DNA from 2 places in the Streptomyces sp. NPDC001599 genome. Region 1 is predicted to be linked to the other one. Evidence: predicted binding sites of a transcription regulator. Region 1 holds the regulator's gene; the other holds the start of a gene.

What was found. Region 1 encodes HrcA, which represses chaperone genes, less so after heat shock. Its sites were predicted from a motif close to TTNGCACTCNGNNNNNCNGAGTGCNAA; they were not measured.
Region 2: a site for HrcA is predicted at 9,362-9,388, ahead of groES (co-chaperone GroES). Genes of this name have one in related genera too.

The regions. Positions count from the first base shown of each region.
Region 1 covers NZ_JBIAVA010000001.1:67,492-78,818, forward strand. Annotated here, with positions in the region: gene lepA (translation elongation factor 4) at 1-1,287, shown strand, start outside; gene ACFYZ3_RS00420 (AMP-dependent synthetase/ligase) at 1,595-3,472, shown strand; gene ACFYZ3_RS00425 (SpoIIE family protein phosphatase) at 3,674-5,959, shown strand; gene hemW (radical SAM family heme chaperone HemW) at 6,031-7,263, shown strand; gene ACFYZ3_RS00435 (Uma2 family endonuclease) at 7,364-7,942, shown strand; gene ACFYZ3_RS00440 (DUF3097 domain-containing protein) at 7,920-8,744, opposite strand; gene ACFYZ3_RS00445 (MBL fold metallo-hydrolase) at 8,779-9,522, opposite strand; gene hrcA (heat-inducible transcriptional repressor HrcA) at 9,680-10,696, shown strand; gene dnaJ (molecular chaperone DnaJ) at 10,697-11,327, shown strand, end outside.
Region 2 covers NZ_JBIAVA010000002.1:436,211-447,537, reverse strand. Annotated here, with positions in the region: gene ACFYZ3_RS06770 (sigma-70 family RNA polymerase sigma factor) at 1-353, opposite strand, end outside; gene ACFYZ3_RS06765 (response regulator transcription factor) at 633-1,244, opposite strand; gene ACFYZ3_RS06760 (WhiB family transcriptional regulator) at 1,626-1,964, shown strand; gene ACFYZ3_RS06755 (LysR family transcriptional regulator) at 2,033-2,953, opposite strand; gene ACFYZ3_RS06750 (MOSC domain-containing protein) at 3,050-3,763, shown strand; gene ACFYZ3_RS06745 (SDR family NAD(P)-dependent oxidoreductase) at 3,773-4,546, shown strand; gene ACFYZ3_RS06740 (hypothetical protein) at 5,477-6,577, shown strand; gene ACFYZ3_RS06735 (cold-shock protein) at 6,736-7,047, opposite strand; gene groL (chaperonin GroEL) at 7,161-8,786, opposite strand; gene groES (co-chaperone GroES) at 8,907-9,215, opposite strand; gene ACFYZ3_RS06720 (polysaccharide deacetylase family protein) at 9,580-10,329, opposite strand; gene ACFYZ3_RS06715 (polysaccharide deacetylase family protein) at 10,326-11,261, opposite strand.

The DNA.
Region 1 (11,327 bases):
GCCGAGGTCCCGGCCCCGGTCGGCGTCAAGGACGCCCCCGCCCGCGCGATGATCTTCGACTCCGTCTACGACTCCTACCGCGGCGTCGTGACGTACGTCCGTGTCATCGACGGCCAGCTCAACAAGCGCGAGCGGATCCGGATGATGTCCACCGGCGCCACCCACGAGCTGCTGGAGATCGGCACCAACTCGCCCGAGATGCTCTCCGCCGACGGCCTCGGCGTCGGCGAGGTGGGGTACCTGATCACCGGCGTGAAGGACGTCCGCCAGTCCAAGGTCGGCGACACCGTCACCAGCCAGCACAAGGGTGCCGAGGACGCGCTCGGCGGCTACAAGGACCCCAGGCCCATGGTCTTCTCCGGCCTGTATCCGCTGGACGGCTCCGACTACCCCGAGCTGCGCGAGGCGCTGGACAAGCTCCAGCTCAACGACGCCGCCCTGGTCTACGAGCCGGAGACCTCCGCCGCCCTCGGCTTCGGCTTCCGCGTCGGCTTCCTCGGCCTGCTCCACCTCGACGTGATCCGCGAGCGGCTGGAGCGCGAGTTCGGCCTCGACCTCATCGCCACCGCGCCCAACGTGGTCTACCGCGTGATCATGGAGGACGGCACCGAGCACACCGTCACCAACCCGAGCGAATTCCCCGAGGGCAAGATCAACGAGGTGTACGAGCCGGTCGTGCGGGCCACGATCCTCGCGCCGACCGAGTTCATCGGCTCGATCATGGAGCTGTGCCAGACCCGGCGCGGCACCCTGCTCGGCATGGACTACCTCTCCGAGGACCGGGTGGAGATCCGCTACACCCTCCCGCTCGCGGAGATCGTCTTCGACTTCTTCGACCAGCTGAAGTCGAAGACGCGCGGTTACGCGTCCCTCGACTACGAGCCCACGGGCGAGCAGACCTCCAGCCTGGTCAAGGTCGACATCCTGCTGCACGGCGACAAGGTGGACGCCTTCTCGGCGATCACCCACAAGGACGCGGCGTACGCGTACGGCGTGCGACTGGTCGCCAAGCTGCGGGAGCTGATCCCGCGGCAGGCCTTCGAGGTGCCCATCCAGGCCGCCATCGGCTCCCGGGTCATCGCCCGCGAGACCATCCGCGCCATCCGCAAGGACGTCCTCGCCAAGTGCTACGGCGGTGACATCTCCCGCAAGCGGAAGCTGCTGGAGAAGCAGAAGGAAGGCAAGAAGCGGATGAAGATGGTGGGTTCGGTGGAGGTTCCGCAGGAGGCCTTCATCGCCGTCCTGTCCAGCGACGACAGCGCGGGGTCGGGCAAGGGCAAGAAGTAACCGCCGCACCGCATGCCAAGTCCGGGCAAAACGGACGCCGAGGGGCTCGTCGTACGAAAGTGCGGCGGGTCCCTTCGCATGTCACGGGCGCGCATCTGTAGGAAGTGACAGGGCGCGGGCTCTTACGCGGGGGCCGGTCGCCCTTTACCCTGATGCCTGCCCCGTAGTTACTCGTGAGTTAAACAAGTGATCGGACAACGGTCCGCGTCACCGCCTCACCACCGTTGAACACCGCCCGAGAGTGAACCAGCCACACCTGAGCCAGCCGCAACGAGCCAGCCGCACCGTCGCGGGCCCGGAGGATGTCGTGAGCGACACACAGACACTGATCGAGAACCGTCCGCCCTCCGTGGCGGGACTCTTCCTGGAGCGGGTGGCCGCCACGCCGGACGCCGAGGCGTACCGCTACCCGGTGCCGCCGGCCTCGGGCGAGGGCCCCGACGACTGGAAGTCGCTGACCTGGACGCAGGCCGCCGAGCGGGTCTACGCGATCGCGGCCGGGCTGATCGAGCTGGGCGTGCAGCCCGAGCAGCGCGTGGCCCTGGCCTCCGCGACCCGGCTGGAGTGGATCCTCGCCGACCTCGGCATCATGTGCGCGGGCGCGGCGACCACCACCGTCTACCCGCAGACCAACGCCGACGAATCGGCGTACATCCTCTCCGACTCCGAGAGCCGGGTGCTGATCGCGGAGGACGCCGCGCAGCTGGCCAAGGCGAAGGAGAAGAAGGCGGAGCTGCCCGACCTCACCCACGTGGTCGTGGTCGACGCGACCGGCGCGGACACCTCCGAGGACTGGGTCCTCACCCTCGACGAGCTGGAGCGCCGGGGCGCGGCCCGCCTGGAGAAGGACCCGCAGCTGATCAAGGAGCGGGTCGGCGCGCTCACCAAGGACCAGCTCGCCACCCTCATCTACACCTCCGGCACCACCGGCCGGCCCAAGGGCGTACGGCTCCCGCACGACTGCTGGTCGTACATGGCCAAGGCGATCGCCGCGACCGGCCTGGTCACCAAGGACGACGTGCAGTACCTGTGGCTGCCGCTCGCGCACGTCTTCGGCAAGGTGCTGACCTCCGGCCAGATCGAGGCCGGTCACGTCACCGCCGTCGACGGCCGGGTCGACAAGATCATCGAGAACCTGCCGGTGGTCCGGCCGACCTACATGGCGGCCGTGCCCCGCATCTTCGAGAAGGTCTACAACGGCGTCGCCGCCAAGGCCCGCGCGGGCGGCGGGGCCAAGTACAAGATCTTCCAGTGGGCCGCCGGGATCGCCCGCGAGTACGCCAAGGTCACCCAGGACAACTTCAAGCGCACCGGCACCGCGAGCGCCCCGGCCGGCCTGCGCACCAGGCACGCCGTAGCCGACCGGCTCGTCTACGCCAAGATCCGCGAGGCCTTCGGCGGCCACCTGCGTGCCTGTGTGTCGGGCTCGGCCGCCCTCGCGCCCGAGATCGGCTACTTCTTCGCCGGGGCCGGCATCCACATCCTGGAGGGCTACGGCCTCACCGAGTCCTCCGCCGCCTCCTTCGTCAACCCCGGCGAGGCCTACCGCACCGGCACCGTCGGCAAGCCGCTGCCCGGCACCGAGGTGCGCATCGCGGACGACGGCGAGATCCTGCTGCGCGGCCCGGGCATCATGGAGGGCTACCACAAGCTGCCCGAGAAGACCGCCGAGGTCCTGGAGCCCGACGGCTGGTTCCACACCGGCGACATCGGCGAGCTGTCGCCCGACGGCTACCTGCGCATCACCGACCGCAAGAAGGACCTCATCAAGACGTCCGGCGGCAAGTACATCGCGCCGGCCGAGGTCGAGGGCCAGTTCAAGGCGGTCTGCCCCTACGTCTCCAACATCCTGGTGCACGGCGCCGACCGGAACTTCTGCACCGCGCTCATCGCCCTCGACGAGATCGCGATCACGGAGTGGGCCAAGGAGAACGGCCTGGAGGGCAAGCCGTACGCCGAGATCGTCGCGGCGCCCGCGACCGTCGAGATGGTCGACGGCTACGTCAAGCAGCTCAACGAGGGCCTCCAGCGCTGGCAGACCATCAAGAAGTTCCGCCTGCTGCCCCGCGACCTCGACGTCGAGCACGGCGAGATCACCCCGAGCCTGAAGCTGAAGCGGCCGGTGGTGGAGCGGGAGTACAAGAACCTGATCGAGGAGATGTACGAGGGCTCGCGCGAGGCGTAGGCCCACTACCGCCCAGAAACCGCGGGTGTTCGGAGACGTCCGGTTTCCGACCGGCTTCCGGCCGTCTTCGAACGTTCGCCTAGCACGGTTCTCACCCGTGGCGGCCCACTTCGGTAACTCCGTGCTTATGGGCGTGGCCGGTCTGTCACTCTGTCGGCATCGACTGCGAGGAATTCGCACGAACTGCCCGGGGAGACGTCCATGGGGGCCATTCCGACGCAGCGGGAGACCGCCTCCCGCGCCAGCGCGGTGCCCGCACACACCGCCGAGGCATCCGCCGAGGGCTTCGAGGAGTGCGCGCGGGCGCGCGTGACCCTGCTCGGCAGCTCCCTCGCGCCGGGCGCCGCCCGCGCGATGGTGCGGGCGGCGCTCGCCGACTGGTCCGCGCTCGGCCTGCCCGGCACGGAGCAGCTGACCGAGCACCTCACCGCCGACGCCCTGGTCGTCGTCAGCGAGCTGGTCACCAATGCCGTGGTGCACGCCGGCACCGACGTCGAGGTGGGCCTCCAGGTGGAGGGGACCGGCACGCTGGTCGTCGAGGCCACGGACCAGCACCCGTCCCGCGCGCCCAGGAGTGCCGACCCCGAGACGCCGCACGACTCCGCCGAGTACGGGCGCGGCCTGCGGCTGGTCGCCGCGCTCGCGGAGGCCTGGGGGATCACCTACCGCCCGGGCATCAAGACGGTGTGGGCGCGGTTGTCGGCCGTGGGCACGGACGACGCCGGGCAGACCGAGGCGTACGCCTCGGGGAGCGTGGCGCGATACACCGACTCGCCGGGTGCGTGGCCGCCGGGGGAGGGACGGGACGGCCAGGACGGAAGCCCCGGCGGCCAGTACGACGGTCGGGACGGCCACGACGGCGGGCGGTCCCGGGGCGGCCCGCGGGCACTGGACGCCCCGCCGCCCGGCCCGGACCGCTGGGCGGCGGACCCCGGCCCCGATGCGAACCCCGGCCCCGAAGCGAACCCCGGCCCCGGGACGGACCCGGGTACCGGCGTGGATCCGGACGCCGGCGTGGACGCGAGCAGCGGTCGACGGGACGGCCCTGGCCGCCGGGCGGAGCCGCCGCGGTGGCCGGACCTGCCGGGCGGCATGACCGGCACCGCCCGGCGCGGCATCCGCGACCGGGAGTGGCTGGGCCGCGGCGCCCTGTCCTTCCTCGCCGAGGCCTCCGACCTGCTGGCCGGGCAGCTCGACGAGGACCTGGTCGCCTCCCTCACCGGCCAGCTGATCGTGCCCCGGCTCGCCGACTGGTGCGGGGTGTGGCTGGAGGACGAGTCCCTGGGCCGCGGCGCCTGGACCGACGACACCGGGGCGGCCGTCGGCGCCCGGCTGGCCCGCGTGTGGCACTCGGGCGAGGGACAGCTCGACGAACTGCGTGCCGCCCTCGAGAAGGACCCGCCCCGCCCGCGCGACCCGTGGCGCTCCGGCCCCGTCGGCCACCCCTGGCCCGGCGACGCGCTCGGCCCGGACGGCACGCACGGCACCGCGCTCGCCTACCGTCTGGTCGCCGGCGGCAGGCCGCTGGGCACCCTGGTCATCGGACGGGCCGACACCCCGGGCGCCCCCGACACCCCGGGCGCCCCCGACACGCCGGGCGCCACCGGTTTCCCCGACGAGATCACCGGCCTGGTCGAGGACCTCAGCCGCCGGGTGGCGCTCGCCATCGGCGCCGCCCGCCAGTACGCCCGGCAGGCCACCATCAGCGCCGTACTCCAGCGTGGCCTGCTGCCCGGCGCCGTAGCGGAGATCCCCGGCGTGCGCAGCGCCCTCGTCTACGAACCGCGTGACAAGGGCGGCCCCAGCGGCGACTTCTACGACCTCTTCCCGGCCGGCGACGGCCGCTGGTGCTTCGCCGTGGGCGACGTCCAGGGCAAGGGCCCCGAGGCCGCCGTCGTCATCGGGCTCGCCCGGCCCTGGCTGCGGCTGCTGGCCCGCGAGCAGTACGGCGTCCCCGACGTCCTCGACCGCCTCAACCAACTCCTCCTCGACGACGCCACCGAGGCCGCCGACGCCGCCGCCCGCGCGCTGGTCGCCGCCGGAGGCCCACCGGTTGCCCCGGGCGACGGACCGCAGACCCGCTTCCTCTCCCTGCTCTACGGCGAGCTGGTCCCCTTCGACGGCGGCGTCCGCTGCACCCTCGCGTCCGCCGGACACCCCCTGCCGCTGCTCCTCGGGCCCGACGGCACGGTGTCCGCCGTCGCGTGCCCGCAGACCCTGCTCGGCGTCGTCGAGGACGCCACGTACGTCAGCGAGACCTTCGAGCTGCGGTCCGGCGACACCCTGCTGTGCGTCACCGACGGGATCACGGAGCGGCGCAGCGGCTCCCGCCAGTTCGACGACGGCGACGGGCTCGCCGCGGCGCTGGCCGGGTGCGCGGGCCTGGACGCCGGGCTGGTCGCCGAGCGCATCAGGCGTCTGGTGCACGAGTTCGGGCCGCGGCCCCCGGAGGACGACCTGGCGCTGCTGGTGCTCCAGGCGGAGTGAACGGGCGGAGCGAACGGGAGGGCTGAACGGGGCGGGCAGGGGTTCCGGCCGGGTGCGGGACAATGGAACGCATGCCCTCCGCACTCCCCGACGGCGAGCCCGTCCCCGCCGACGGCGCCCTGCCCGCGTCCGCGCTCGCCGGGGCCGCCGACCGCCCCCTCGGCTTCTACCTGCACGTGCCGTACTGCGCGACCCGCTGCGGCTACTGCGACTTCAACACCTACACCGCCACCGAGCTGCGCGGCACCGGCGGCGTCCTCGCCTCCCGCGACAACTACGCCGACACGCTCGTCGACGAGGTACGCCTGGCCCGCAAGGTGCTCGGCGACGACCCCCGCGAAGTCCGCACGGTCTTCGTCGGCGGCGGTACGCCCACCCTGCTGGCCGCCGGTGACCTGGTGCGGATGCTGGGCGCGATCCGCGACGAGTTCGGCCTGGCGCCGGACGCGGAGATCACCACGGAGGCCAACCCGGAGTCGGTCGACCCGGCGTATCTCGCCACCCTCCGCGAGGGCGGCTTCAACCGGATCTCCTTCGGCATGCAGAGCGCCAAGCAGCACGTCCTGAAGATCCTGGACCGCACCCACACCCCCGGCCGCCCCGAAGCCTGTGTCGCCGAGGCCCGCGCGGCCGGCTTCGACCACGTCAACCTCGACCTGATCTACGGCACCCCCGGCGAGTCCGACGACGACTGGCGGGCCTCTCTGGACGCCGCGCTCGGCGCCGGACCCGACCACGTCTCGGCGTACGCCCTGATCGTCGAGGAGGGCACCCAGCTCGCCCGGCGGATCCGGCGCGGCGAGGTCCCGATGACCGACGACGACGTGCACGCCGACCGGTACCTGATCGCCGAGGAGACCCTGTCCGCGGCGGGCTACGACTGGTACGAGGTGTCCAACTGGGCCACCTCCGACGCCGGACGCTGCCTGCACAACGAGCTGTACTGGCGGGGCGCCGACTGGTGGGGCGCGGGACCGGGCGCGCACTCCCACGTGGGGGGCGTGCGGTGGTGGAACGTGAAGCACCCGGGGGCGTACGCGGGGGCGCTGGCGGCGGGGAAGTCGCCGGGGGCGGGCCGGGAGATCCTCACGGACGAGGACCGGCGGGTCGAGCGCATCCTGCTGGAGCTGCGGCTCCGGGAGGGCGTGCCCCTGTCGCTGCTGCGGGAGGCGGGGCTCGCGGCGTCGCGGCGGGCACTGTCGGAGGGGCTGCTCCAGGAGGGGCCGTACGAGGCGGGGAGCGCGGTGCTGACGCTGCGCGGGCGGCTGCTGGCGGACGCGGTGGTGCGGGACCTGGTGGACTGATCACTCGGGGGAGTGAATCGGTGCGGAACGCGGGTTCGGCCCCTAACCTGATCCATAGGCTGCCGCCGACAGCACGCGGCGAATGTGGAGGGCCACGGAGATGACAGCTGTGGACGAACGTGGAGTCGCGGAGTTCTTCGCGGGGTTCGAGCCACCCGAGGGGCTCAAGGTGGAGCTTCTCCGGGGAGAAATCGTGATGATGGCCAGCCCCGATCTGGTGCACAACCGGATCGTGACTTCGCTGATGGATCAGATTCCGCACCGGCGGTGGGAACGGCTTCAGACCCAGGACGTCGACGTTGTCGACGAGGCCAGCGAGCCTGTACCCGACCTGGTGGTCATGGAAGTCGGCGTTGGCCCGGACTCTGGGCGTCTTCTGCCGTCACAGATGATCACGATGGTCGTGGAAGTGGTCTCGAAGACCAGCGTCGACCGAGACTATGGCGTCAAACGCTTGATCTATGCTGCGGGTGAAGTGCCCACCTACCTGATCATCGACCCCGTCATGGCCCAGTGTGTTCTGTACTCGGAGCCGGTCGGGCGAGGTGAGGGGGCTGACTACCAGGTGCAGCGGATCACTCAGTTCGGGACACCGCTGCCGCTGGAACAGTTGGGCGTGGAGTTGAACACCACCATGTTCGGTACCTACAAGGGCGTCAAGCCTCATCACCGTCCGTAACGAAATCGATCAGCTCCTCCACCCGCCCCAGCAGCTCCGGCTCCAGGTCCTTGTACGACCCCACCCGCGCCAGGATCGCCTGCCACACCGCGCCCGTGTTCTCCGAGGGCCAGCCCAGTGCCCGGCACACCCCCGTCTTCCAGTCCTGACCGCGAGGCACCCGGGGCCAGCCCTCGATCCCCACCGACGCCGGCTTCACCGCCTCCCAGATGTCGATGTACGGGTGGCCCACGACCAGCGCGTGCTCGCTCGTCACCGCCTCCGCGATCCGCCACTCCTTCGAACCCGGCACCAGGTGGTCCACCAGGACGCCCAGCCGCGCGTCAGGGCCCGGGGCGAAGTCGGCGACGATCGACGGCAGGTCGTCCACACCGCCCAGGTACTCCACGACGACGCCCTCGATCCGCAGGTCGTCGCCCCAGACCTTCTCGACCAGCTCGGCGTCGTGCCGCCCCTCGACATAGATGCGCCCGGCGCGCGCCACCCGCGCCCGTGCGCCGGGGACGGCGACCGAACCGGACGCGGTACGGGAGGGGGCGGACCGCGCCGGACCGGAGGAGGACGACGGCCGCACCAGCGTCACCACGAGGCCCTCCAGCAGGAACCCGCGCGGCTCCAGCGGGAACACCCGGTGCTTGCCGAAGCGGTCCTCCAGGGTCACCGTGCCCGCCTCGCAGCGGATCACCGCGCCGCAGAACCCGGTGCCGGGCTCCTCGACCACCAGGCCGGGATCGGCGGGCACCTCGGGAACGGGCTGCGGTTTCTTCCACGGAGGGGTCAGGTCGGCGGAGTACTGGCGCATTCTGCCGACGATACGAGGAACGCCCGCGCGGTGATCAGCGCGACACGCCGAACCGGGCGGCCAGCGCGTCGCGTTGGGCCCGGACGAACCCCGCGTCCACCACCGTTCCGTGACCGGGGACGTACAGCGCGTCGTCGCCGCCCACCGCCAGCAGCCGGTCCAGCGCGGCAGGCCAGCGCGACGGTACGGCGTCGGGCCCCGCCTGCGGCGCGCCGGACTCCTCGACCAGGTCCCCGCAGAACAGGACGTTGGGGGAGCCCGGCACCAGCACCGCCAGGTCGTGACCGGTGTGCCCCGGGCCCACGTCGGCGAGCAGGACCCGCCGTCCACCGCCCAGGTCGAGCGCGTGCTCGCCCCGCACCTCGTGCAGAACGGGAACGAGCGCCTCGGCCGCCTCCCGCGCCGCCCGCGCGTCCAGCCCCTCCGCCACCGCGTCCGCGCGCAGCGCCTGCCGCCCCTGTCCGCCCGGCGCGAACAGCGCGCCCGTGCCCGCTGCCCCGTACGCGCCGTACACCTCCGCGTCCGGGAACGCCGCCGCGCCGAAGACGTGGTCGAAGTGCGGGTGGGTCAGCGCGAGATGTGTCACACGGCGGCCGGCGAGTCGCCGCGCCCCCTCGCGCAACCGGGCGCCCTCGTCCAGGCTCGACCCCGCGTCCACCATCAGCGCCGCGTCCGCGCCGAGCACCAGCCCCGCCGTGCAGTCCCACCCCGGCAGCCGGCAGCGTCCCACCCCGTCCGCCAGCCGCTCCCAGCCCAGCTCTTCCCAAGTCACCGTCACGGCGACGACGCTAACGGCTTGGTCCCGGCCTTGCCGGGGGCGTACCCCACGGCCGTACACTGGGCCGGGGAAGTCTGGCACTCGCGAGCCATGAGTGCCAGGACAGACAGGTAAGACAGGCCGAAACGGGCGGACGACAGCTGGAGGTGCGCGCCGAATGCTCAGTGAACGCAGGCTGAAGGTGCTGCGCGCCATCGTCCAGGACTACGTCGGCACCGAGGAACCGGTCGGTTCCAAGGCCCTCACCGAGCGGCACAACCTCGGCGTCTCCCCGGCCACCGTGCGCAATGACATGGCGGCCCTGGAGGACGAGGGGTTCATCGCCCAGCCGCACACCAGCGCGGGGCGCATCCCGACCGACAAGGGCTACCGGCTCTTCGTCGACAAGCTGGCGGGCGTCAAGCCGATGACCGCGCCCGAGCGGCGTGCCATCCAGAACTTCCTGGAGGGCGCCGTCGACCTCGACGACGTCGTGGCCCGCACGGTGCGGCTGCTGGCGCAGCTCACCCGGCAGGTCGCCGTCGTGCAGTATCCGTCGCTGACGCGCTCGACCGTGCGGCACGTGGAGCTGCTCGCGCTCGCGCCCGCGCGCCTGAAGCTCGTGCTGATCACGGACACCGGGCGGGTCGAGCAGCGGATGGTCGACTGCCCGGCGCCGTTCGGCGAGGCGTCGCTGGCCGATCTGCGGGCGCGGCTCAACAGCCGGGTCGCGGGGCGCCGTTTCACGGATGTGCCGGCTCTGGTGGAAGATCTGGCGGAGCCCTTCGAGGCCGAGGATCGCGGTACGGTCTCCACCGTGCTCTCCACTCTCCTGGAGACGCTGGTCGAGGAGAACGAGGAGCGGCTGATGATCGGCGGCACCGCCAATCTGACCCGCTTCGGGCACGACTTCCCCTTGGTGATCCGGCCGGTGCTGGAGGCGCTGGAGGAGCAGGTCGTGCTCCTCAAGCTGCTCGGCGAGGCGAAGGATCCGGGCGTGACCGTACGGATCGGTCATGAGAACGCCCACGAGGGACTCAACTCAACGTCCGTCGTGTCGGTCGGCTACGGTTCGGGCGGCGAGGCGGTTGCCAAGCTCGGCGTGGTCGGACCGACCCGCATGGACTACCCGGGAACGATGGGAGCGGTACGCGCAGTGGCACGGTACGTCGGACAGATCCTGGCGGAGTCGTAGGTGGCCACGGACTACTACGCCGTACTCGGCGTGCGCCGTGACGCTTCCCAGGACGAGATCAAGAAGGCGTTCCGGAGGCTCGCCCGCGAGCTGCATCCGGACGTCAACCCCGATCCGAAGACCCAGGAGCGGTTCAAGGAGATCAACGCCGCCTACGAGGTGTTGTCGGACCCGCAGAAGAAGCAGGTCTACGACCTCGGCGGCGACCCCCTCTCGCAGGCCGCCGGCGGCGGCGCGGGCGGCTTCGGCGCGGGCGGCTTCGGGAACTTCTCGGACATCATGGACGCGTTCTTCGGTACGGCGTCGCAGCGCGGGCCGCGCTCGCGCACCCGCCGCGGCCAGGACGCGATGATCCGCATCGAGGTCGAGCTGGACGAGGCCGCCTTCGGTACGACCAAGGACATCCAGGTCGACACCGCGGTCGTCTGCAACACCTGCAACGGCGAGGGCGCGGCGCCCGGCACCAGTGCCCAGACCTGCGACATGTGCCGCGGCCGCGGCGAGGTCTCGCAGGTCACCCGGTCCTTCCTGGGCCAGGTCATGACCTCGCGCCCCTGCCCCCAGTGCCAGGGCTTCGGCACCGTGGTCCCGACCCCGTGCCCCGAGTGCGCGGGCGACGGCCGGGTCCGCT
Region 2 (11,327 bases), on a different contig from region 1:
TCGGGCATCTCGTCGGACGGGACGGCCGTCGAGCCGGGGTGGCGCATCGCGGCGCGCTGGAGGTCGGCGACCTTGTGGGCGGCGATGGCGAAGACGAACGCCTCGAAGGGGCGTCCGGTGTCCTTGTAGCGCGGCAGCGCGAGCAGCACCGCGACGCAGACCTCCTGGGCGAGGTCCTCGACGAAGTGCCGGGCGTCGCCGGGCAGCCGGGACAGGCGCGTGCGGCAGTAGCGCAGCGCCAGGGGGTGGACATGGGCGAGCAGGTCGTGCGTGGCCTGCTCGTCCCCGTCCACGGCGCGGTGGACGAGCCCACCGACCGTCCCCTGGTCCGGGGGCGCATCGTCGTCACGCATCGGTCCATGGTGCCTTGCGGCCGTCCGATCCGTGGCTCCGTGCCCGTTGTTGTGCACCGAAGCGTTATGAGCAGGTGCGCCGGAACTCATCCCCTGCGCCCTCCCCTTCCGCTCGACCGACTCGTCCCCGAGGAACTCCACACCTCAAGGATGCGTCATCCGCGGCGAAACGAGCAGCGGGCACCCGGCGGGGCGCCTTGTCACCCCCGCCCACCTCGCGATAAGCGGGGATCGTCACGTCCCCGACGGGCCCTTTCGGACTCCCTCGCACGGGGGCGCCTAGCGGACCAGGCCCCACCGGAAGCCGAGCGCCACGGCGTGTGCCCGGTCCGAGGCGCCGAGCTTCTTGAAGAGCCGACGGGCGTGGGTCTTGACGGTGTCCTCGGAGAGGAACAGCTCGCGGCCGATCTCCGCGTTGGAGCGGCCGTGACTCATGCCCTCCAGGACCTGGATCTCCCGCGCGGTGAGCGTGGGCGCGGCACCCATCTCGGCCGAGCGCAGCCGGCGCGGGGCGAGCCGCCAGGTCGGGTCGGCCAGGGCCTGGGTCACGGTGGCGCGCAGCTCGGCGCGCGAGGCGTCCTTGTGCAGATAGCCACGTGCGCCGGCGGCGACCGCGAGGGCCACGCCGTCCAGGTCCTCGGCGACGGTGAGCATGATGATGCGCGCGCCGGGGTCGGCGGACAGCAGCCGCCGTACGGTCTCGACGCCGCCCAGGCCGGGCATGCGCACGTCCATCAGAATCAGGTCCGAGCGGTCGGCACCCCAGCGGCGGAGGACCTCCTCGCCGTTGGCGGCCGTCGTCACGCGCTCGACGCCGGGCACGGTCGCGACCGCGCGGCGGAGCGCCTCTCGGGCAAGCGGGGAGTCGTCGCAGACGAGGACGGAAGTCATGGCCGTCCTCCGCAGCTGATGCGCGTCACGTTGAGCCTCCAGGCTGGTACGAAATCGTCACCTGTGCGGTCGACCGTCCCGGACGCCCGCCCGAGCACTTGTTCCTTCAACCGCCTCCGCACTCTCAACGATGGTCACTCGAAAGAGTTACGGGGCTGTGTGTCGTCTTCGGCACTCTACGTGAGGGGGCGGCCACGCAGCAGACGTGCGGGCGGGACCCGCGCCGTTTCATCACAAGCGGTGCCCCATTCAGCCGCTTTTCTTCCACTTCGCTGGTGTCTGAGGCTAGATTCGCAATGAGTCATATTTTCATCTCCTTAGATCGTAGTTGTACGGTCGTGGACACCGTATCCACCCAGAACGGCTACAAGGGGTCACGCAATGGCAGATTTCTCCCGCCTTCCCGGACCGAACGCGGACCTGTGGGACTGGCAGCTCCTGGCTGCGTGCCGCGGGGTGGACAGCTCGCTCTTCTTCCATCCGGAAGGTGAACGCGGTGCGGCACGGAGTGCTCGCGAGAACTCGGCCAAGGAGGTCTGCATGAGGTGCCCGGTCCGCGCCGAGTGCGCGGCGCACGCGCTGGCGGTGCGCGAGCCGTACGGCGTCTGGGGCGGGCTGACCGAGGACGAGCGCGAAGAACTCATGGGACGGGCCCGCAACCGCCTGGTGGCGGCGACGGCATCGGCGTCGGCCGGCGGGGAGGCGGCCGCCCCTCACTGAAGGAACGTTTCTCTGGAAGGACTCGACGGCAAGCCCCCAAGGACCCCGGCAGGACTCCGCCGACGCGGTCAGCGCCGCGCCGACTGGCGCGCCCCCGCCCGGGCCAGCTCGTCCAGGGTGGCCGTCACCGCCGGCACCTGCGCCAGGTCGGGCAGTGTGAGCGCGACGATCTCCCGCCGCACGGCCGGCTCCAGCGTGACCGTACGCACGCCCCGCGGCCGTACGGACTCGACGGCGAGCTGGGGCAGTACGGCCACGCCGAGGCCCGCGCCGACCAGGCCGACCACCGCCGGGTAGTCGTCGGTCGCGAAGTCGATGCGCGGAGTGAAACCGGCCCCCTCGCACACCTCGACCAACTGGCCGCGACAGCGCGGGCAGCCCGCGATCCAGGACTCCCGGGCCAGCTCCCCGATCGCCACGGATCCGACCCCTTCCGCACGGGCGAGCCGGTGCCCCTCGGGGACCAGCGCCACCAGCCGGTCGGTCAGCAGCGGCCGTACGACGAGGTCGTCCCACTCCTCGGCACCGGCCGCACCCTCGTAGCGGAAGGCGAGCGCCACGTCGCAGTCGCCCTCGCGCAGCAGCTCGACGGACTTCGGCGGCTCGGACTCCTCCAGGAAGACCCGGGTGCCGGGGTGCGCGGCGCGCAGCGCGGCCAGGGCGGTCGGTACGAGCGTGGAGCTGCCGCTGGGGAAGGAGACCAGCCGGACCCGCCCGGCGCGCAGCCCGGCGATCGCGGCGACCTCCTCCTCGGCCGCGGTGAGCCCGGCGATGATCCCGGCGGCGTGCCGCACCAGCGCCTCTCCGGCCTGGGTCAGCCGCATCTCACGCCCGGTGCGCACGAGCAGGGGGGTGCCGACGGAGGACTCCAGGGCCTTCATCTGCTGGCTGACGGCGGGCTGGGTGCAGCCCAGCTCGCGCCCCGCGGCGGAGAAGGAACCGGTGGATGCCACGGCGCGCAGCACGCGGAGATGACGGGCCTCGATCACACCCCCGAGGATAAGCGACCCTTTGACCGGACCACGAATAATGCGTCGCCGCTTTGACCTCGCATGACCTACCGTTCCGTCATGCACCTTTCCGCCATGAGGCTCCTGTCCGTCAACCTGGGACGCGCGAATGCGGTGCCGTACACGGACCAGCCCGAGGGCGTCACCGGCATCGACAAGCGGCCGACCGACGGGCCCGTGCGGGTCGCGGCGCCCGGGTCGCAGGGTTTCGGGGCGAGCGGCCTGGCCGGCGACACCGTCTGCGACACGCGTCACCACGGCGGCCCCGACCAGGCGGTCTACGCGATGGCGCGCGAGGACCTGGACGACTGGGAGGGCACACTGGGCCGCGAGCTGGCGAACGGCTCGTTCGGCGAGAACCTCACCACCACGGGACTGGACCTCGCCGGGGCCCTCATCGGCGAGCGCTGGCGGATCGGTCCCGAGCTGCTCCTCGAGGTGACGTCCGGGCGCATCCCCTGCCGCACCTTCCAGGGCCACATGGGTGAACAGCGCTGGGTGAAGCGCTTCACGGAGAAGGGCGCGCCGGGCGCCTACTTCCGCGTCCTCGAAGCCGGTGAGATCCGTGCGGGCGATCCGGTGCGGATCGTGCACCGGCCCGCGCACGAGGTGACGGTGGCCCTGCAGTTCCGGGCGGTGACGACCCAGCGGGACCTGCTCCCCCGGCTGCTCGCGGCGGGCGACGCGCTGCATCCGGAGGCACTGGCGTCGGCGCGGAAGTACGTGGAGCAGTACGGCGCCGGAGCGAAGCGGACGGGCTCGGTCCGCAGTCCTCGCCCCGCGCCCTAACCTTGCGCCATGACAACGGCATTGATTACGGGCTCGACGGCGGGCCTCGGCGCCGCGTTCGCGCGGCGGCTGGCGGCCGACGGACACGACCTGGTGCTGGTGGCCCGTGACACCAAGCGGCTGCGCGAGCAGGCCACGGAGCTGCACGACCGGCACGGCATCGAGGCGGAGGTGCTGACGGCGGACCTGTCGGCGGACGCCGGCATCGACGCGGTGGCGGCCCGGCTGTCCGACCGCAAGAACCCCGTCGACCTGCTGATCAACAACGCCGGTTTCGGCAACAAGGGCCGTTTCCTCGACGTCCCCATGGCCGACGAGCTGACCATGCTCAAGGTGCACTGCGAGGCGGTGCTCCGGCTGACCTCCGCGGCGGTGGCGGGCATGCGGGAGCGCGGCCGCGGCGGCGTCGTCAACGTGGCCTCGGTCGCCGCCTTCGTCCCGCGCGGCACCTACGGCGCCTCCAAGGCCTGGGTCGTCCAGTTCACCCAGGGCGTGGCCAAGGACCTGGCCGGCAGCGGCGTACGCCTGATGGCCCTCGCCCCCGGCTTCGTCCGCACCGAGTTCCACCAGCGCGCCGGCATGGGCACGGACAACATCCCGAACTGGATGTGGCTCGACGCGGACAAGGTCGTCGCCGCGGCCCTCGCGGACCTCTCCCGCGGCAAGTCCCTGTCGATCCCCGACCCCCGCTACAAGACCCTGATGGGCGCGGCGAAGCTGGTGCCGCGGGGGCTGCTGGGCGGGATCACGTCGCGGACGGGGCGCAGGTACGGCCCGCAGTAGCGCGGTAGGGGGCCAGGCCCGGTGAGGACCTCTCCTGACCGAAACGACGGCGCGGTGACCTTGCGCCGCCTCATATCGGCGGCGGGGGTGGCGCAATGATTGATCACAAGGACTTCATGCACTGACTCTGTTCACGAGTTTCGACAGCCATTGTTCAGCGCTCCGGGAGGCGTCGGCACCGCGCCGTGCTCGATGGCCGAGAGGGATGACAGCGCCCGGTCGGTGACGCTTCAGTCCTTCCGGCGGGTGGCGACGGCGTCATCGCCGAAGGACGCGGCGAGTGCCCGTGCGATCAAGCCGCCCGCTGGGTCACTGGGCAGATCCTCGACGCGAGCGGTGGCCTGTTCCTCGGTCCACGCCTCTGACCGACGAAGACTTGGCGAGGGCAGCGCATCGCGTAACTCCGCCCCGCGTTCCGGCTCCGCGGCATCCGGCCACGGAGTTCGCGCAGGAACTCGTTCGGCGGACCGACTCGGCCGGACCCCGCGCTGCCCGCTGCGGACTCTGGGTCACCCAACAGCACGCCTCCAGGGTGCCCTTGAACGAGGGCGCCTGGAGTTCGTCCCCGCCCCCTTGCTCGTCGTCCACACACTGCAGGGCGGTCGCTGCGTAGAACGGACCACGGCGCTCCCGGGTACGACCACTCACCCGAACGTGTGGTCCATGCCCGTCCGCCTCTGGCGAGGTGCCGCTGCGACTTAGCGTCGGGTGGCTGCGCCCGCAGCGGGCGGGAGGTCGCAGGTTCGGCGAGGGAGAGGACGGCATCACGTGAACGCGGGCACTGGTGACGGGGGCGGACTGTTCGTCGACGGCGCCGACGGGGAGCGTACGGACAGGGGAAAGGCGGGCCGAGGCCTGAGGGCGGCGCCCGGTGGGGGGACGGTGCTGTTCTCCGACGCTCCGGGCGGTGGGAGTGGGGCTCCGTCGGCGGTGCCCACTTCCGGCGGTCCCGGCGCCGTCGGGGTCGCCGAATCCGGGGCCCCCTCCGTCCCGCGCGCCCGGTCCACCCCGCGCCCCCGGCCCGGCGGCGTTCCTGCCAGGTCCCGCAAGGCGGGGCGATGGGCGAAGGTCGCGCAGCGGATCGTGCCGGACGACCTCCAGCCCGAGGTGCTGCGCGTGGAGCTGACCGAGCTCGGGGACGCGTTCCGCGCGTACCAGCGGCGGCCCGAGCCGGACCTCGCCGTGCTGGCCGAACTCCACGAGCGCAAGGCCCGCGCCTTCGCGTTGTGGGCCGACGTCACCGGCGACACCTCCCTGCGGGAGGAGGCGGACCGGGCCGCGGCGGCGGCGCGGACCACCCGGGAGATGGACGCCAACCGGCACGGCGTCCCGGTGGGCGGGGGCGGGCCGGTGGTCGAGCGGTTGCTGACCCGGGGCCAGGGCGTCCACGTCCGCAGTGTGCTGGAGCACGTCCGGGCCGACTCCCCGTTCCCCGAGGCCGAGGCACGGCTCGCGGTGCTGATGCTCACCCTGCGGGCCGCGCGTGCGGGTACCGGGAACGTCACCGGGCAGGACCTCAGCGGCTGGTTGCAGGGCGACGCCGAGCGGGTGCTCCAGGCGCTGGCCGACGCGGGCTGGCTGCTGCTGCCGGAGGACGTCACCGCCGACGACGCGCTGATGTCCCGGCCCGAGGAACCCACCCAGGTCACGGTGCCCACGCTGATTCCCACCCAGCCCCGCCCCTTCTTCTTCGGCAAGGTCACGCGGGCGCGGCTGTCGGGGTGGGCGCAGAAGGTGGTGGGCGACCGGAAGCTGCGGAAGAAGAAGGCGGGGGCCGCCACACGGCTCCTCGCCGTGTACACCGCGGCCCACAGCCGTCCCGACGGGCGCCTCGGAGGTGCCGGCGAGGACGGCGACGGGCTCGCGCTGGACACGGTGGCCTCCTTCTGCGGCCTGCGGCCCGAGGAGGTCGCCGAGCACGCCGGACTGCTGGTCGCCGCGGGCTGGCTCGAGGAGGAGGTCGACACCTCCGGGGAGCGGCTGCGGGGGCGGCTCGCCGAGCGGGTGCTGCCGCTGAGCGGGCTGCTGTGACGGCCCCCGGGTGACGCGGCACCGGTCGCGTCCTTCATCTCCCGGCAGCGCGACCTGTCCCAGCTGGAGTACCTCAACGAGCGGTTCGAGATCGTCGTCCTGGAGGACCGCAACCTGCCGGAGATCATCAAGGAGCGGGTGCCGAAGCCGCTGCCCGGTCAGGAGTCGAAGTCGATGTCCGGACCGGACGCGTAGCCCGGCCCGTCCGCTTCGTCCGGACGGTGGTGCGTGGCCGTCTTCGGCCGGACGCACACGGCGCGCCAGTGGTACTCGTCCTGCTCGGCCCGCTCGGCCGAGAACACGACACCCTGGCCTGCGGTCAGTTCGCGAAAGCCCTCGGCCTCGATCATCGAGAAATGCGCCCAGACCCGCTCCGGAAGGGCGTCGGACGCGAGTACGCCCCAACCCTCTTCGCTGTGCCACTCCAGCACACGGCCGGTGAACACCTCGCCGGACGGGATTTCTGGCATGTTTCCCCCTTGCTCATGACACATCACCGCGTCTCGCCACTGGCGTATGCGCCGGTGGAACGGGAAGGGCCCGGCATCCACCAGGATGCCGGGCCCTTCTACGAGCGTGTCGCTCAGTGGGCGTGGCCGTGGCCGTGGCCCCCGGCGGCCGGCTCTTCCTCTTCCTTCTTCTCGACGACCAGGGTCTCGGTCGTGAGCAGGAGGGAGGCGATGGAGGCGGCGTTCTCCAGGGCGGAGCGGGTGACCTTCACCGGGTCGATGACGCCGGCCTTGACCAGGTCGCCGTACTCGCCGGTGGCGGCGTTGAAGCCCTGGCCCTTGTCGAGCTCGGCGACCTTGGAGGTGATGACGTAGCCCTCCAGGCCGGCGTTCTCGGCGATCCAGCGCAGCGGCTCGACGGCGGCGCGGCGGACGACCGCGACACCGGTGGCCTCGTCGCCGGTCTTGCCGAGGTTGCCCTCGAGGACCTTGACGGCGTGGACCAGCGCGGAGCCACCACCGGAGACGATGCCCTCCTCGACCGCGGCGCGGGTCGCGGAGATGGCGTCCTCCAGACGGTGCTTGCGCTCCTTCAGCTCCACCTCGGTGGCGGCGCCGACCTTGATCACGCACACGCCGCCGGCCAGCTTCGCGAGGCGCTCCTGGAGCTTCTCGCGGTCCCAGTCGGAGTCCGTGTTCTCGATCTCGGCCTTGATCTGGGCGATGCGGCCCTGGACCTCGTCGCGCTTGCCGGCACCGTCGACGATCGTGGTGTCGTCCTTGGTGACGGTGATGCGGCGGGCGGTGCCGAGCACCTCGAGGCCGACCTGGTCGAGCTTGAGGCCGACCTCCTCGGAGATCACCGTGGCGCCGGTGAGGACGGCCATGTCCTGCAGCATCGCCTTGCGGCGGTCGCCGAAGCCGGGGGCCTTGACGGCCACCGCGTTGAAGGTGCCGCGGATCTTGTTGACGACGAGGGTGGAGAGCGCCTCGCCCTCCAGGTCCTCGGCGATGATCAGCAGCGGCTTGGAGGCGTTGGCCTGGATGACCTTCTCCAGCAGCGGCAGCAGGTCCGCGATGGAGGAGATCTTGCCCTGGTTGATCAGGATGTACGGGTCGTCGAGGACGGCCTCCATGCGCTCCTGGTCCGTCACGAAGTACGGAGACAGGTAGCCCTTGTCGAAGGCCATGCCCTCGGTGAAGTCCAGCTCCAGACCGAAGGTGTTGGACTCCTCGACGGTGATGACACCGTCCTTGCCGACCTTGTCCATCGCCTCGGCGATCAGCTCGCCGACCTGCTGGTCCTGGGCGGACAGCGCGGCCACGGCGGCGATGTCGGACTTCTCGTCGATCGGGCGGGCGGTGGCGAGGAGGTCTTCCGACACGGCGGCGACGGCCGCGTCGATGCCCTTCTTCAGCAGGGCCGGGGAGGCACCGGCGGCGACGTTCTTCAGGCCCTCGCGCACGAGCGCCTGGGCGAGCACGGTGGCGGTGGTGGTGCCGTCACCCGCGATGTCGTTGGTCTTGGTCGCCACCTCCTTCACCAGCTGGGCGCCGAGGTTCTCGTAGGGGTCCTCGACCTCGACCTCGCGGGCGATGGTGACGCCGTCGTTGGTGATGGTGGGGGCGCCGAACTTCTTGTCGATGACGACGTTGCGGCCCTTGGGACCGATCGTCACCTTCACGGTGTCGGCGAGCTTGTTGACGCCGCGCTCGAGGGCGCGACGGGCGTCCTCGTCGAACTTCAGGATCTTCGCCATGGGAGCGTGAGCCCTCTTCCGGAAATCTTGGGGTTATACGGCAACTGCGCCCCCGACGCCCGGCTTTTTAAGGTCGCGGGAGCCAGGGGCGCAGCTGGAAAGCAAGGTGCTTCGGGTGAACTACTTCTCGACGATCGCGAGCACGTCGCGGGCCGAGAGGACGAGGTACTCCTCGCCGTTGTACTTCACCTCGGTGCCGCCGTACTTGCTGTAGAGCACGACGTCGCCGACGCTGACGTCGAGCGGAAGACGGTTGCCGTCCTCGAAGCGGCCCGGGCCCACGGCCAGGACGACGCCCTCCTGGGGCTTCTCCTTGGCGGTGTCCGGAATGACCAGGCCCGAAGCCGTGGTCTGCTCGGCGTCGAGCGGCTGGACCACGATGCGGTCCTCGAGCGGCTTGATGGCAACCTTGGAGCTGGTGGTCGTCACGATCCGACCTCCCCCTTCGGAGATCTCACGGGGTTAACTGTCTGAGGTGGCGACCAGGTGGATCCGTCGTCGCGGGTGCCGGACCTGCCCGTCGCGTAGTTGGCACTCTCCAGTGGGGAGTGCCAGAGCCGAGCCTATGACTGCGATTAGCACTCGGTCAAGCGGAGTGCCAATGCCGGCGGCGCGTCGGCGGGGTTTTCGGGTGAACGCCGGTTTGTGGAGGCACCCTGCGTGGGTGTGGGCGTCGCTGGGGGCTGCCGCCCCCAGGCCCCCGCTTCGGCCCTGAACGGGCCTCGTCCTCAAACGCCGGACGGGCTGGATGATGCCGGCCTGGGTCGAAAGGTCACCGGTCTGCGGCAAGAAGTCAGACGTAGTCCTCCAAGTCGCCCACCCTCAGCCCCTGCTCCTCGGCCGTCTCCAGCAGACGTTCCGTGCGGGCCGTCAGGTTCGTGGCCGTCGGGTGGTCCGGGTCCACGGCGATGATGTCGCCGGGGTGGAGGCGGTGGTCGCCGCGGGTGTAGGTGAGGGCGCCGTCGGTGTCGAGGGTGGCGCGCCACAGGACCAGGGCCGTGATGCCGCAGTCGGCGGCGGCGCGCAGGGTCGTGGTGTCGTACGTGCCGTGCGGCGGACGGAAGAGGCGGGCGCGGACGCCGAAGCGGGACCTGAGCTTGGTCTGCTGGCCGCAGATCTCGGCGCGCTGGCCGGCGTAGGGCAGGCCGCGCAGGGAGCGGTGGTCGAGGGTGTGGTTCTGCAGGCTCGCGCCGAACGGGCGCAGCCGGGCGAGGTCGCCGTACGCCGGTCCGGCGACGGTGTCAGTGAGGAACAGGGTGACCGGGAGCCGCCGTTCGCGGACCAGGGCGGCGAAGGCGGGGTCGCGTTCGGCGCTGTCGTCGTAGGTGAGGAAGACGACCGGGTCGTCGGTGCGCACGTGGTCCACGACGGGCGGCAGGCGACGGCCCCGGTCGGCGTCCTGCGCGGGGTCCCCGGCCGCCGCCGCGTGTTCGGCGGGTGCGGCGGCGCTCCGGTCGCAGCCGGTGAGCGGGAGCAGCAGGAGCAGGGGGAGCAGGAGGGCGGCCGGGGCGGCGCCGGCCGGGCGGGACCGCCCTCGCCTCACAGGTAGTCCTCCAGGCGGGCCACCGCGTACCCGTCGGCGGTGATCCGGTCCAGGAAGCGGCGGACCATGTCGGTCATGGTGCCGTCCCAGTCGTTCTCGCCCCGGAAGTGGGTGAGGACGATGTCGCCGGGGTGCAGGTCCTGGTCCCACTCGCGGTACTCCCAGTGGTCGACGTACACCTCCTCGCTCCAGATCGGGGCGTACTTGATCCCGCAGGACTTGGCGGCACGCAGGGTGTCGCGGTTGTAGTTGCCGTACGGCGGGCGGAAGAGGGTGGGGCGCTTGCCGTAGTGCTTCTCCATCACGTCCTGCATGCCGCAGATCTCCCGCTTCTGGTCCTCGTAGGAGAGCCCGGGGAGGTAGGGGTGGCTCAGGGTGTGGTTGTTGAGGGTGATGCCGCGGGCCTGCATCTTCTTGAAGTAGCCGTAGTCGTCCTTGATCTCCTCGTCGGTGAGGAAGACGGTGTACGGGATCTTCAGCTCGCTCATCATCTTCAGGAACGCCGGGTCCTTCTCGGCGCCGTCGTCGATGGTGAGGAAGACGATCTTCTCCTTGGTGGGGACGGTGGTGAAGACCGGCGGAAGGCCGTCCTCCTCCTGGCCGTCGACCTCGAAGCCCTCGCGGGCCTTGATCTCCGGCTTCTTCGCGGGGGGTACGGGGGCCGCCAGCGGGACCTTCTTCAGGTCCCAGCGCTTGGCGGCGGCGGCCAGGGCGGCCCGGGCCTCGCGCGCCTCGGCCGCGCCGTCGACCGCGCGTGCGGGGGGCGCCTTCGGGGCCTGCTGGCCGGAGGCGCCGCGCACCCCCTGCCCGTCGTCCTGAGCGCAGCCGGCGGCGAGGGCGGCTACGGCGACGACGAGGACGGCGGTGGCACGGGGGGCCCGGGACACGCGACGCGACGCCCGACTTTTATCATTTTGTACGACTTCTCGCATGGTGCCGGATCCTCGCAGTCCCCGGCCGCCGGACCCGGCCCGACACCGCGCCGGAGGCACACCATC